3 regions of the Ketobacter sp. GenoA1 genome follow, and region 3 is predicted to be linked to each of the others. Evidence: predicted binding sites of a transcription regulator. Region 3 holds the regulator's gene; each other region holds the start of a gene.
The links. Region 3 encodes sigma-54, which starts transcription at its own class of promoters, with help from an activator protein. Its sites were predicted from a motif close to ANTGGCATNNANNTTGCTNT; they were not measured.
Positions count from the first base shown of each region.

Region 1: D9N13_RS22445 (PEP-CTERM sorting domain-containing protein) is a predicted target of sigma-54. The motif match lies at 1,502-1,521, and genes of this name have one in related genera.
Region 2: D9N13_RS15635 (flagellar basal body rod protein FlgF) is a predicted target of sigma-54. The motif match lies at 1,854-1,873, and genes of this name have one in related genera.

Region 1 is NZ_RCHM01000045.1:445,384-448,508, reverse strand. It holds gene D9N13_RS22460 (glutathione S-transferase family protein) at 70-684, shown strand; gene D9N13_RS22455 (nuclear transport factor 2 family protein) at 674-1,090, shown strand; gene D9N13_RS22450 (4-oxalocrotonate tautomerase family protein) at 1,111-1,320, shown strand; gene D9N13_RS22445 (PEP-CTERM sorting domain-containing protein) at 1,570-2,154, shown strand; gene D9N13_RS22440 (hypothetical protein) at 2,190-2,477, shown strand; gene parC (DNA topoisomerase IV subunit A) at 2,618-3,125, shown strand, end outside.
Region 2 is NZ_RCHM01000042.1:334,769-337,893, forward strand. It holds gene D9N13_RS15625 (flagellar hook assembly protein FlgD) at 1-418, shown strand, start outside; gene flgE (flagellar hook protein FlgE) at 434-1,771, shown strand; gene D9N13_RS15635 (flagellar basal body rod protein FlgF) at 1,925-2,662, shown strand; gene flgG (flagellar basal-body rod protein FlgG) at 2,756-3,125, shown strand, end outside.
Region 3 is NZ_RCHM01000009.1:370,844-373,968, reverse strand. It holds gene lptA (lipopolysaccharide transport periplasmic protein LptA) at 1-210, shown strand, start outside; gene lptB (LPS export ABC transporter ATP-binding protein) at 207-932, shown strand; gene D9N13_RS03065 (RNA polymerase factor sigma-54) at 1,119-2,741, shown strand; gene hpf (ribosome hibernation-promoting factor, HPF/YfiA family) at 2,837-3,124, shown strand.

The sequences.
Region 1 (3,125 bases), on a different contig from region 3:
CATCGGTTAGGTTTTTAATTCGCAAAGAAAGCGCTGTTAAGAGGCAGTGCTGACTCAATGGAGGTGTGCATGTACACGTTGTATTTCATTCCCGACGCCTGCTCGTTGGCAATTCATTCCATACTGAACGAACTGGATCAGCCGTTGACCCTGATTCACAAACAGGACGCCGCCGAATTCGCCCAACTGAATCCGGTGCAGACCGTGCCGGTGCTGGTGGATGAGGGGGAGGTGCTGTGTGAAGGGGCGGCGATCCTGCTGCATTTGCTGGATAAGCATGACAACCGGTTGTTGCCCCGCAGTGGCGCTCCCCGTCAGCGCGCCATCGAACAGATGTTGCTGGCCAATGCCACTGTGCATCCGGCCTATGGGCGCCTGTTTTTCATCGACGGTGTGCTGCAACAGGAAACGGCGCGACACCAGGCTTTTGCTGCCGCCGCCGCCCAGATCAGCGCCCTGTGGCAGGCACTGGAAACCCGCTTGCAGGGTCAGCCCTACCTTGGCGGAGAGCATGTCTCGGCGGCGGATTTTCTGCTGGCCGTTTATTACCGCTGGGGAGCGCTGTTCCCGGTTGAGATCGAAACCGGGCCTCGGGCACGCGCCATGGTAGAGCGGGTGCTGGCCCGCGACAGTGTTCAGCGGGCAATACAACGGGAGCAGGAGTACACCCATCATGCAGGCTGATCTGGTCCAAATTCTCAGTATGGTGGAGCTTTATTTCAAAGGCCTGCATTATGGCGATGCCGGTACCCTGGAAACGCTGTTTCACCAGGATTGCGTGTTGAAAGCGCCTGGCCAGCGGCGCTCCATAAGCACCTGGTTGAATGATGTGGCTAAACGGAGTGTGCCTGCCCACAACAACCATCCCTGGGAGTATCGCGTCCTGGGTGTGGAGTTGATGTCGGAGCAGGCTGTGGTGAAACTTAACTGCCCGTTACCCCATGGCCATTTTATTGATTACCTGGGCCTGTTGAAGGAGCAGGGTGAATGGAAAATCGTAAACAAGATGTACGCTAACAACAGTGCAACCTACTGCTTGCAGTCGAAGGCACCGCAGATAAACCAGAGCAGCAATGTAACTAACCCCTAACCTGAAGAAAGGAGACAAACATGCCATACGTTAATATTAAGATCACCGATGAAGGTGTCACCGAAGCCCGTCTGCAGCGTTTAATCGAAGGTACCACCCAACTGTTGGTGGACACCCTCGGCAAGAACCCTGCCACCACCCATGTGGTGATCGATATTGTGTCCACGGATCACTGGGGTGTCGGTGGGAAAACCGTGACTGAGCTAAGACGGGAGCAGGCCGCAGAGTAGTAATCACCTAAGATGGATAGTCGAAAGTGACATGATTCACCGGCGCGTGTGTCATGTCACTTCGCCGCTCACTGTTGCTTTGTGACATGCTTTTGTAGTGCCGTTGCCGGCACCTTGTTTCGAATGCGTAAAACTACCAGAAACCCCGCCCACTAATACCAACTGACCTGCACGGGCGATCACTGGCATTGCGATTGCCTCTTCCCTGTTATGCGAATCATTTTACGGATCACATTTGGGGAACAGATCATGAAAATTTTAACCAGCATAGCGGTGATCAGCGGATTGATGTTCTGTCTGCCGCTGCAAGCCATGCCCATCACTTATGACTTCTTTCAAGATGGTTATGCCGCCGGCGCGCAGTTGACGGGGCAGTTTGTGGGCGAGGATCTGGACAACAACGGTCAGCTGTCATCCTTTGCCGGTGAGATCAGCGGTTTCCAGCTTCGTTTCGAAGGCGCGGGCTGGTTGGCTTCCTTCGAGCTGGGTATGGAACACCTGGCCGGTCTGGTGTACGACCTGGATGGCGGTGTGTTGGGTGATGGCCCAGGCCACTCCATGGAAGGCTTGTTGGCCTTCGGTGACCATGCCTTGCTGGCCGCAGGCCCGGGTCCGTTCTGGCATGCCTGTGATCAGGCCATGGTGTGCTCAGTGGCGCTGTCCGGCTATCATGCCCTGTTCAGTGAGCACAGCATCCAGGTAAGCCATCACCCCGTGCCCGTGCCGGAGCCGGGCACCGTGGGCTTGATTCTGATCGGCGTCGTGGGCCTTGTGATTGCGCGCCGACAGACCGTAGCCGGATCTCGAAATAGCAGGCTGAATGTGGCAAAGTGAGCGCTACTGTCACTACATGGACGCACAGGATGGCTATGTTCCGCTCTCTGACCATGATCGCGCTGGGCGTAATGTTATTGGCCTGCACCCAACAGGCAGCCCAGAACCCCCAGGATCAAAGTATCGCCCCGGAAATCGAATACCATCAGGATAGCTGGCGCACCCTGATCCCACGCTCCTGCACGCGTTTTTTCGATGGTTGTAATCACTGTACCCGGGCTCCGGGAGCCGACATGGCCGCCTGCACCCGTATGGCCTGTGTGAAGTACAAAAAGCCGGTGTGCCTGGACGATCAACTGCAGTCCGGTGCCGTGGGGTATTGAGCGGGGCCCGGCCAAACCGTTCATCCATCTGACAATAATTAACCCACTGAATCAATTCTGGTTTTTTCGGTCTCTTCTATTAGAATGAAGGCAATCTGTCTTCGACACATCCAGAATAAGAGCGAACAAACCAGACTATTATGACCCAGCCTATGGATTTTGAAGGCGTTGAACGCCTTCCCCTCAAAGAATACACCGAACGCGCCTATCTCGATTATTCCATGTACGTCATCCTGGACCGGGCCCTGCCCAGTCTGGGGGATGGCCTCAAGCCGGTGCAGCGCCGCATCGTATACGCCATGTCAGAGCTGGGCCTGAAAGCCAGCTCCAAGCACAAGAAATCCGCCCGCACCGTGGGTGATGTACTGGGTAAATACCACCCCCACGGCGACAGTGCCTGTTACGAAGCCATGGTGCTGATGGCGCAACCGTTCTCTTACCGCTATCCGCTGGTGGACGGCCAGGGCAACTGGGGCTCACCGGACGATCCGAAATCCTTCGCCGCCATGCGTTACACCGAATCCCGCCTGGCGCCCTATGCGGATGTGTTGCTGGGTGAACTGGGTCAGGGCACGGTGGAGTGGCAGCCTAACTTCGATGGTTCCCTGGAAGAGCCGGTGGTGCTGCCGGCGCGGCTGCCCAATGTGT
Region 2 (3,125 bases), on a different contig from region 3:
GGCCTTGCAGGCAACGGCGCTGGTGGGCCGTGAAGTGTTGATACCCGGGCAGGTCGGCTATCTGGAAAACGGTGGCCGGATCAGTGGCACCATTGAGGAAGGCCAGGCCTCCGGAGATGTAATGATGATCGTGAAAGATGCCAGCGGGCAGGTGGTGGCAAATCGTGATCTTGGGAATATCGGCAGCGCGGAAACGCCGTTCAGTTGGGATGGCGCCAATAATCTGGGTGAGCCTTTGCCGGAAGGACTGTATTCAATTTCGATAGAAGGGACATTGTCCGGTGAGAATGAAGCGCTGGTGACCAGCGTGTACAGCCGGGTTAACAGTGTCAGTATTGTGGATAATCAAGGCGGGATGTTGCTTAACCTGAATGGTATTGGTCAGGTAGAGTCCAGTGAAATTCAAGAAGTACGTTGATAGCAGGAGAAAGTCATGGGTTTTAATATTGCGTTAAGTGGGTTGAATGCGGCGCAAGCGCAGCTGGACGTAACCAGCAACAATATTGCAAATGTCGAGACCACCGGATTTAAAGGATCGCGGACTGCATTTGGTGATATTTATGCAAATTCCGCCTTCGGTAACAGCGATACTGCGGTTGGTAATGGCGTGCTGTTACAACAGGTGCAGCAACTGTTTGATCAGGGCAACCTGGATTTTACCTCCCAGGCGCTGGATCTGGCCATCAGTGGTGAGGGCTTTTTTGTGCTGTCTCCGGATCAGATCAGCCAGGAGCGCGTGTACACCCGGGCGGGTAACTTTGGGGTGGATGAAAACGGCTTTGTGGTGAACTCCGCCAATCAGTATCTGCAGGTTTTTCCGGTGAACGATGATGGATCGGTCACGGCAACAGCGCTCTCCAGCACCACGCCATTACAGTTACCGGACACTGCGGGTGCACCCCAGTCCACGGCTGAAGTTGAGATTGGTGTAAACTTGCCTGCCAACGCCAGCAATCTCAGTGTGGATGTCTTTGATCCCACCGACGCCAATACCTATTCGGCATCGACTTCCATTACCCTGTACGACAGTCTGGGTGATTCTCATATTGCAACGGCGTACTTTGTAAAGGAGCCCAATCTGGGTACCAGCGGTAACCAGAATACCTGGGGCGTATTTCTAACGGTAACGGACGATACCGGTGGTGTGAACATTGTCGACGTTTATGACGGGGTCGGCGGAGCACCCAGTTCGGAAGTGAATGCCGGTGGTGTGCCTTATGGTGTACTTTCCTTTGATTCACAGGGCGTGTTTCAGGGAACCGATCCGGCAACGGGCATTTATACCGACCAGTTTTCGTTCCTTAACAATGGTGCTGATACCACGCAACAGGTTTACTTTGACTTTGCCGGTAATACGCCGACCCAGTTTGCATCCCCGTTTTCCGTTTCATCTTTATCCCAGGATGGTTTTACCATTGGGCGTCTGACCGGGTTGAGTGTGGATGATCAAGGTGTCATTCAGGCGACTTACTCCAATGGTCAGACCACGGCGGTGGGTAAGGTGGCATTAGCCAGGTTCTCCAATCCGCAGGGCCTGTTGCAGATCGGTAACACAACCTGGCGCTCTTCCACCGCTTCGGGCGAGCCGATTCCCGGTGAGGCGGGAACCTCGAGTTTTGGTTTGATTCAATCCGGTGCGTTGGAAACCTCCAATATCGATTTGACCAAGGAACTGGTCACGTTGATAACGTCACAACGGAACTTTCAGGCCAATGCCAAATCCATCGAGACGGCCAATGCCGTAACGCAGACGATTATACAAATCAGGTAAACGCGTAATTGAAGGAATCCCCGCCTGGCGGGGATTTTTTTTGCCGGTAGATTGTGAAGCGGTCTTTCAAAGTAGTTTAAAAACTGGCAAGCGAATTGCAATTTTCTATGCAGCAAGTAAAAACGATGAGTTTTTGACAGTACGAGGTCAGCAATGGATAAGTTTCTCTATATATCGATGACAGGAGCCAAGGAGGCGTTGGATGCACAGCGATTGCGTGCAAACAATCTGGCCAATGTCTCCACCAGCGGGTTTAAAGCTGACTTTCATCAATACCGGACCATGGCGGTATTCGGTGATCACTTTCCCTCGCGGGCCTATGCGATGAGTGAGCGACCGGGAACCGACAAAAGTGAAGGTGTGTATATGGAAACCGCTCGCGACCTGGATCTGGCCATCAAAGGTAAAGGCTGGTTTGCAGTGCAAATGCCTGATGGCAGTGAAGCCTATACCCGGGCCGGCGATCTGAAAAGGGATGTAACGGGCGCCGTCACCACTGGTACCGGATTACCTGTGCTGGGCGATGGCGGGCCGGTGGTGCTGCCGGAATACGACAAGCTGGTGGTGGGGGTGGATGGCACGCTTTCCATCACCGGGTTGGGCGAGGATGCGTTGTCGTTGACGCAGATCGCCAGAATCAAACTGGTCAATCCCGATGAAAATGAATTGGTCAAAGGTGAAGACGGTCTGTTTCGATTGAAGGGAGGCGGTGAACTGCAATCTGATCCGGAGGTGCAGGTGATTAACGGTATGTTGGAGGGCTCCAATGTGAATCCGGTCAACGAGATGACCTCCATTATTTCTCACGCCAGGCTGTACGAAATGAATGTGAAGATGATGCAGGCAGCCAAGGAAATGGACGAGGCTTCGGCACGGATAATGCAGAACTGAGCATAGTGCCGGATTAACGTCATAACGAATTTAAAACGGCAAATCGATGCCCCTGGGCGGTGATGATTTGCCTTAAACAACGGAGTAGCAACCATGCACGCATCACTCTGGGTAAGTAAAACCGGATTAAGTGCACAAGACACCCGGTTAAAAACCATATCCAACAACCTGGCTAATGTCAGTACCACCGGCTTTAAACGGGATCGCGCCGTTTTCCAGGATCTTCTGTATCAGATCAATCGTCAGCCCGGTGGCCAATCTTCGCAAAATACGGAATTGCCCTCAGGGTTGCAGTTGGGTGCCGGTGTCAGAATGGTGGCCACTCAGAAAGAGTTCACCATGGGCAATATAGAGGTGACGGACCAGGGTCTGGATATGGCGGTGAATGGCCGTGGATTCTTTCAGGTGTTGATGCCGGATGGTTCGATTCAATATACCCGTGACGGGCAGTTTCAGGTTGACT
Region 3 (3,125 bases):
AAAGCATCTATTGTGCAGGGCGAGAACATCTTCCGCGGTGAAGAAATCGTTTATGAAATCCAGAGCCAGCGCCTGCAGGCGGTGGGACAAACCGGAGAGGTCAAGCCCGGCAGTATCAAAGGCCGGGTGGAGATGATATTGCCCGCCGCGACAGATCCTGCCCCGAATGCGCCCAGCCCTGACGAGACGGAGGCAGCGCCGTCACAATGAGCCGTCTTACCGCCTCCAATCTCGCTAAAAGTTACAAAGGCCGTGCCGTGGTGGAAGACGTTTCCATTACCATTGAAAGCGGACAAATCGTGGGGTTGCTCGGCCCCAATGGGGCCGGTAAAACCACCTGTTTCTACATGATCATTGGCATCGTGCCCCAGGACAAGGGGCGCATCGTTATCGACGATACTGAAATCACCCATCTGCCCATGCACGGACGGGCCGCCAAAGGCATCGGCTACCTGCCCCAGGAAGCCTCCATTTTTCGCCGCTTGAAAGTCCGGGAAAACATCATGGCGATACTTGAGACCCGCAAGGACCTGACCCGCAAACAGCGGCAAAGCAAACTGGAAGAGCTGCTGGCTGAGTTTCACATCGGACACATCGCCGATTCACTGGGCATGGCCCTGTCCGGTGGTGAGCGCCGCCGCGTCGAGATTGCCCGCGCTCTGGCCACTGACCCGGCCTTCATTCTGCTGGATGAACCCTTCGCCGGGGTCGACCCCATTTCCGTGGCAGACATCAAGCAAATCATCAGCCACCTGCGTGATCGTGGGCTGGGCGTACTCATCACGGACCACAATGTGCGGGACACTCTGGACATTTGCGAGAAGGCTTTTATCGTCAGCGAAGGGCACATCATTGCTGAAGGTGAGCCCTCACTTATCCTGCAAAACCAGAAAGTCCGCGATGTTTATCTGGGTAACCAGTTCCATATGTAAAAGTTCTAAGCAATTTCAGGCATGTAAATTGCTTTGCAGCGTCACTGCTCTTACAATTAAACCCAAGCGGTTCTATTTCGGCACCAATAAACTGTTGAAATTAGGTCACTATTTGACTGCCTGGAATACAGCAATCCGATGCTGTACAGATGTCTCCGGTCGTTGCAGAAGTTGAATTAGGTATCAATGAAACCAACCTTACAGCTCAAAATTGGTCAACACCTCACCATGACGCCGCAGCTGCAGCAGGCAATTCGCCTATTGCAGCTCTCCACTCTGGATCTTCAAACCGAAATCCAGGAAGCGCTGGAATCCAACCCCCTCCTGGATGTGGATGAATCTTCCCCGGACAACGACAGCAACGATTCCGGTAACGGACAGAGTGACAGCACCAGCAAAACCGACAACGACCAGAATCTCGATTTTTCAAAATCCCAAGATACCCAGGACACCCAATCCAGCAACAACAACGCCGATGACTCGTCGGTGGATCTGGAAGGCAAGGAGATGCCCAACGAACTGCCCGTGGACAGTGACTGGGATACCATGTTCGATGGTGCCGCAGGCCCCTCGTCCAGTGGCGGCAGCTTTGACGATGACGATTTTGACTACGACAGCCGCAACACGGCGCCCGAATCCATTTACGACAACCTTATGTGGCAACTGAATCTGACCCCCATGTCAGACATGGACCGGATGATTGCCATGGCCATCATTGAAGGCATCAACCCCAAGGGCTATCTCACCCAGTCCGTGGAGGAAATCCGCGATGGTGTGCTGGCGCAACAGGACGTGGTGGCCGACCTGGTCAGATTACAGCAGGAAGAACTGCAGGCCATGGACATCCAGTTACAGCCGGATGACGATGATGATGGCCTACCCGTATCCCTGGAAGAGGTGCTGGCTGTATTGCACCGGGTTCAGCAGTTCGACCCCCCCGGAGTGGCCGCCCGTGACCTGCGGGAATGCCTGCTGATTCAGCTCAAACAACTGCCCCGGGATGAACCCCACCGGGATGATGCCATCATGGTGGTGGAGATGTTTCTGGATGCGCTGGGTGCCCGCGATTTCGCCACCATCATGCGCAAGGGCAAACTGTCCGAGGCCCGACTGAAAAGCGCCATTGCGTTGATCCAGACCCTGAACCCTTATCCGGGCAGCAGCGTCGAAACCGATGATACCCAGTATGTCATCCCGGATGTCATTGTGAGTAAGGACAAAGGCCGCTGGAAAGTGGAGTTGAACCCGGAAGCCACCCCGCGCCTCAGGGTCAACAGCAGCTACGCATCCATGATCCAGCGTGCGGACAACAGCAGCGACAACACCTTCCTGAAAAACAATCTGCAGGAAGCCCGTTGGTTTATCAAAAGCTTACAAAGCCGCAACGAAACCCTGCTTAAAGTAGCCACCAAAATAGTGGAATATCAGATAGGGTTTCTCGAACAGGGGGAGGAAGCCATGAAACCACTGGTGCTGCACGATATTGCAGAAGCGGTCGGCATGCATGAATCCACCATTTCCCGGGTCACCACGCAGAAGTTCATGCACACCCCAAGGGGTATATTTGAGCTCAAGTACTTCTTCTCCAGTCATGTCAGCACCGGTTCCGGCGGCGAATGCTCCTCCACCGCCATTCGCGCCATCATCAAAAAGCTGATCGCGGCAGAAAATCCCAAAAAACCATTGAGCGACAGTAAAATTGCCAACATACTGGAAGAACAGGATATCAAGGTTGCCCGGCGCACCATTGCGAAATATCGCGAAGCCATGATGATCCCGCCGTCCAACGAAAGGAAACGATTGGTTTAACTGTTGGTCACAGTTATATAAGCGTAAACACCAGACCACTGCCAACATCAGGCTTTGGTCGCAGTAACATCTAAACCACGATTAAGGAGTGGCCTATGCAAATCAATATCAGCGGACATCACGTAGAAGTTACCGACTCCATGAAGGACTACGTTGCCGATAAGATGCAGAAACTGGAACGCCATACCGACGACATCACCAGCATCCAGGCGATTCTCAGTGTAGAGAAAAACCGCCAGAAAGCAGAAGCCAAAATCCACGTAAAAGGCGCTGATTTATTTGCCAACGCCGAATCCGAAGACATGTACGCCGCCATTGATATGATGACCGACAAGCTGGACCGACAGGTGCTGAAGCACAAGGAAAAAATGAAAAGCTGGTAAC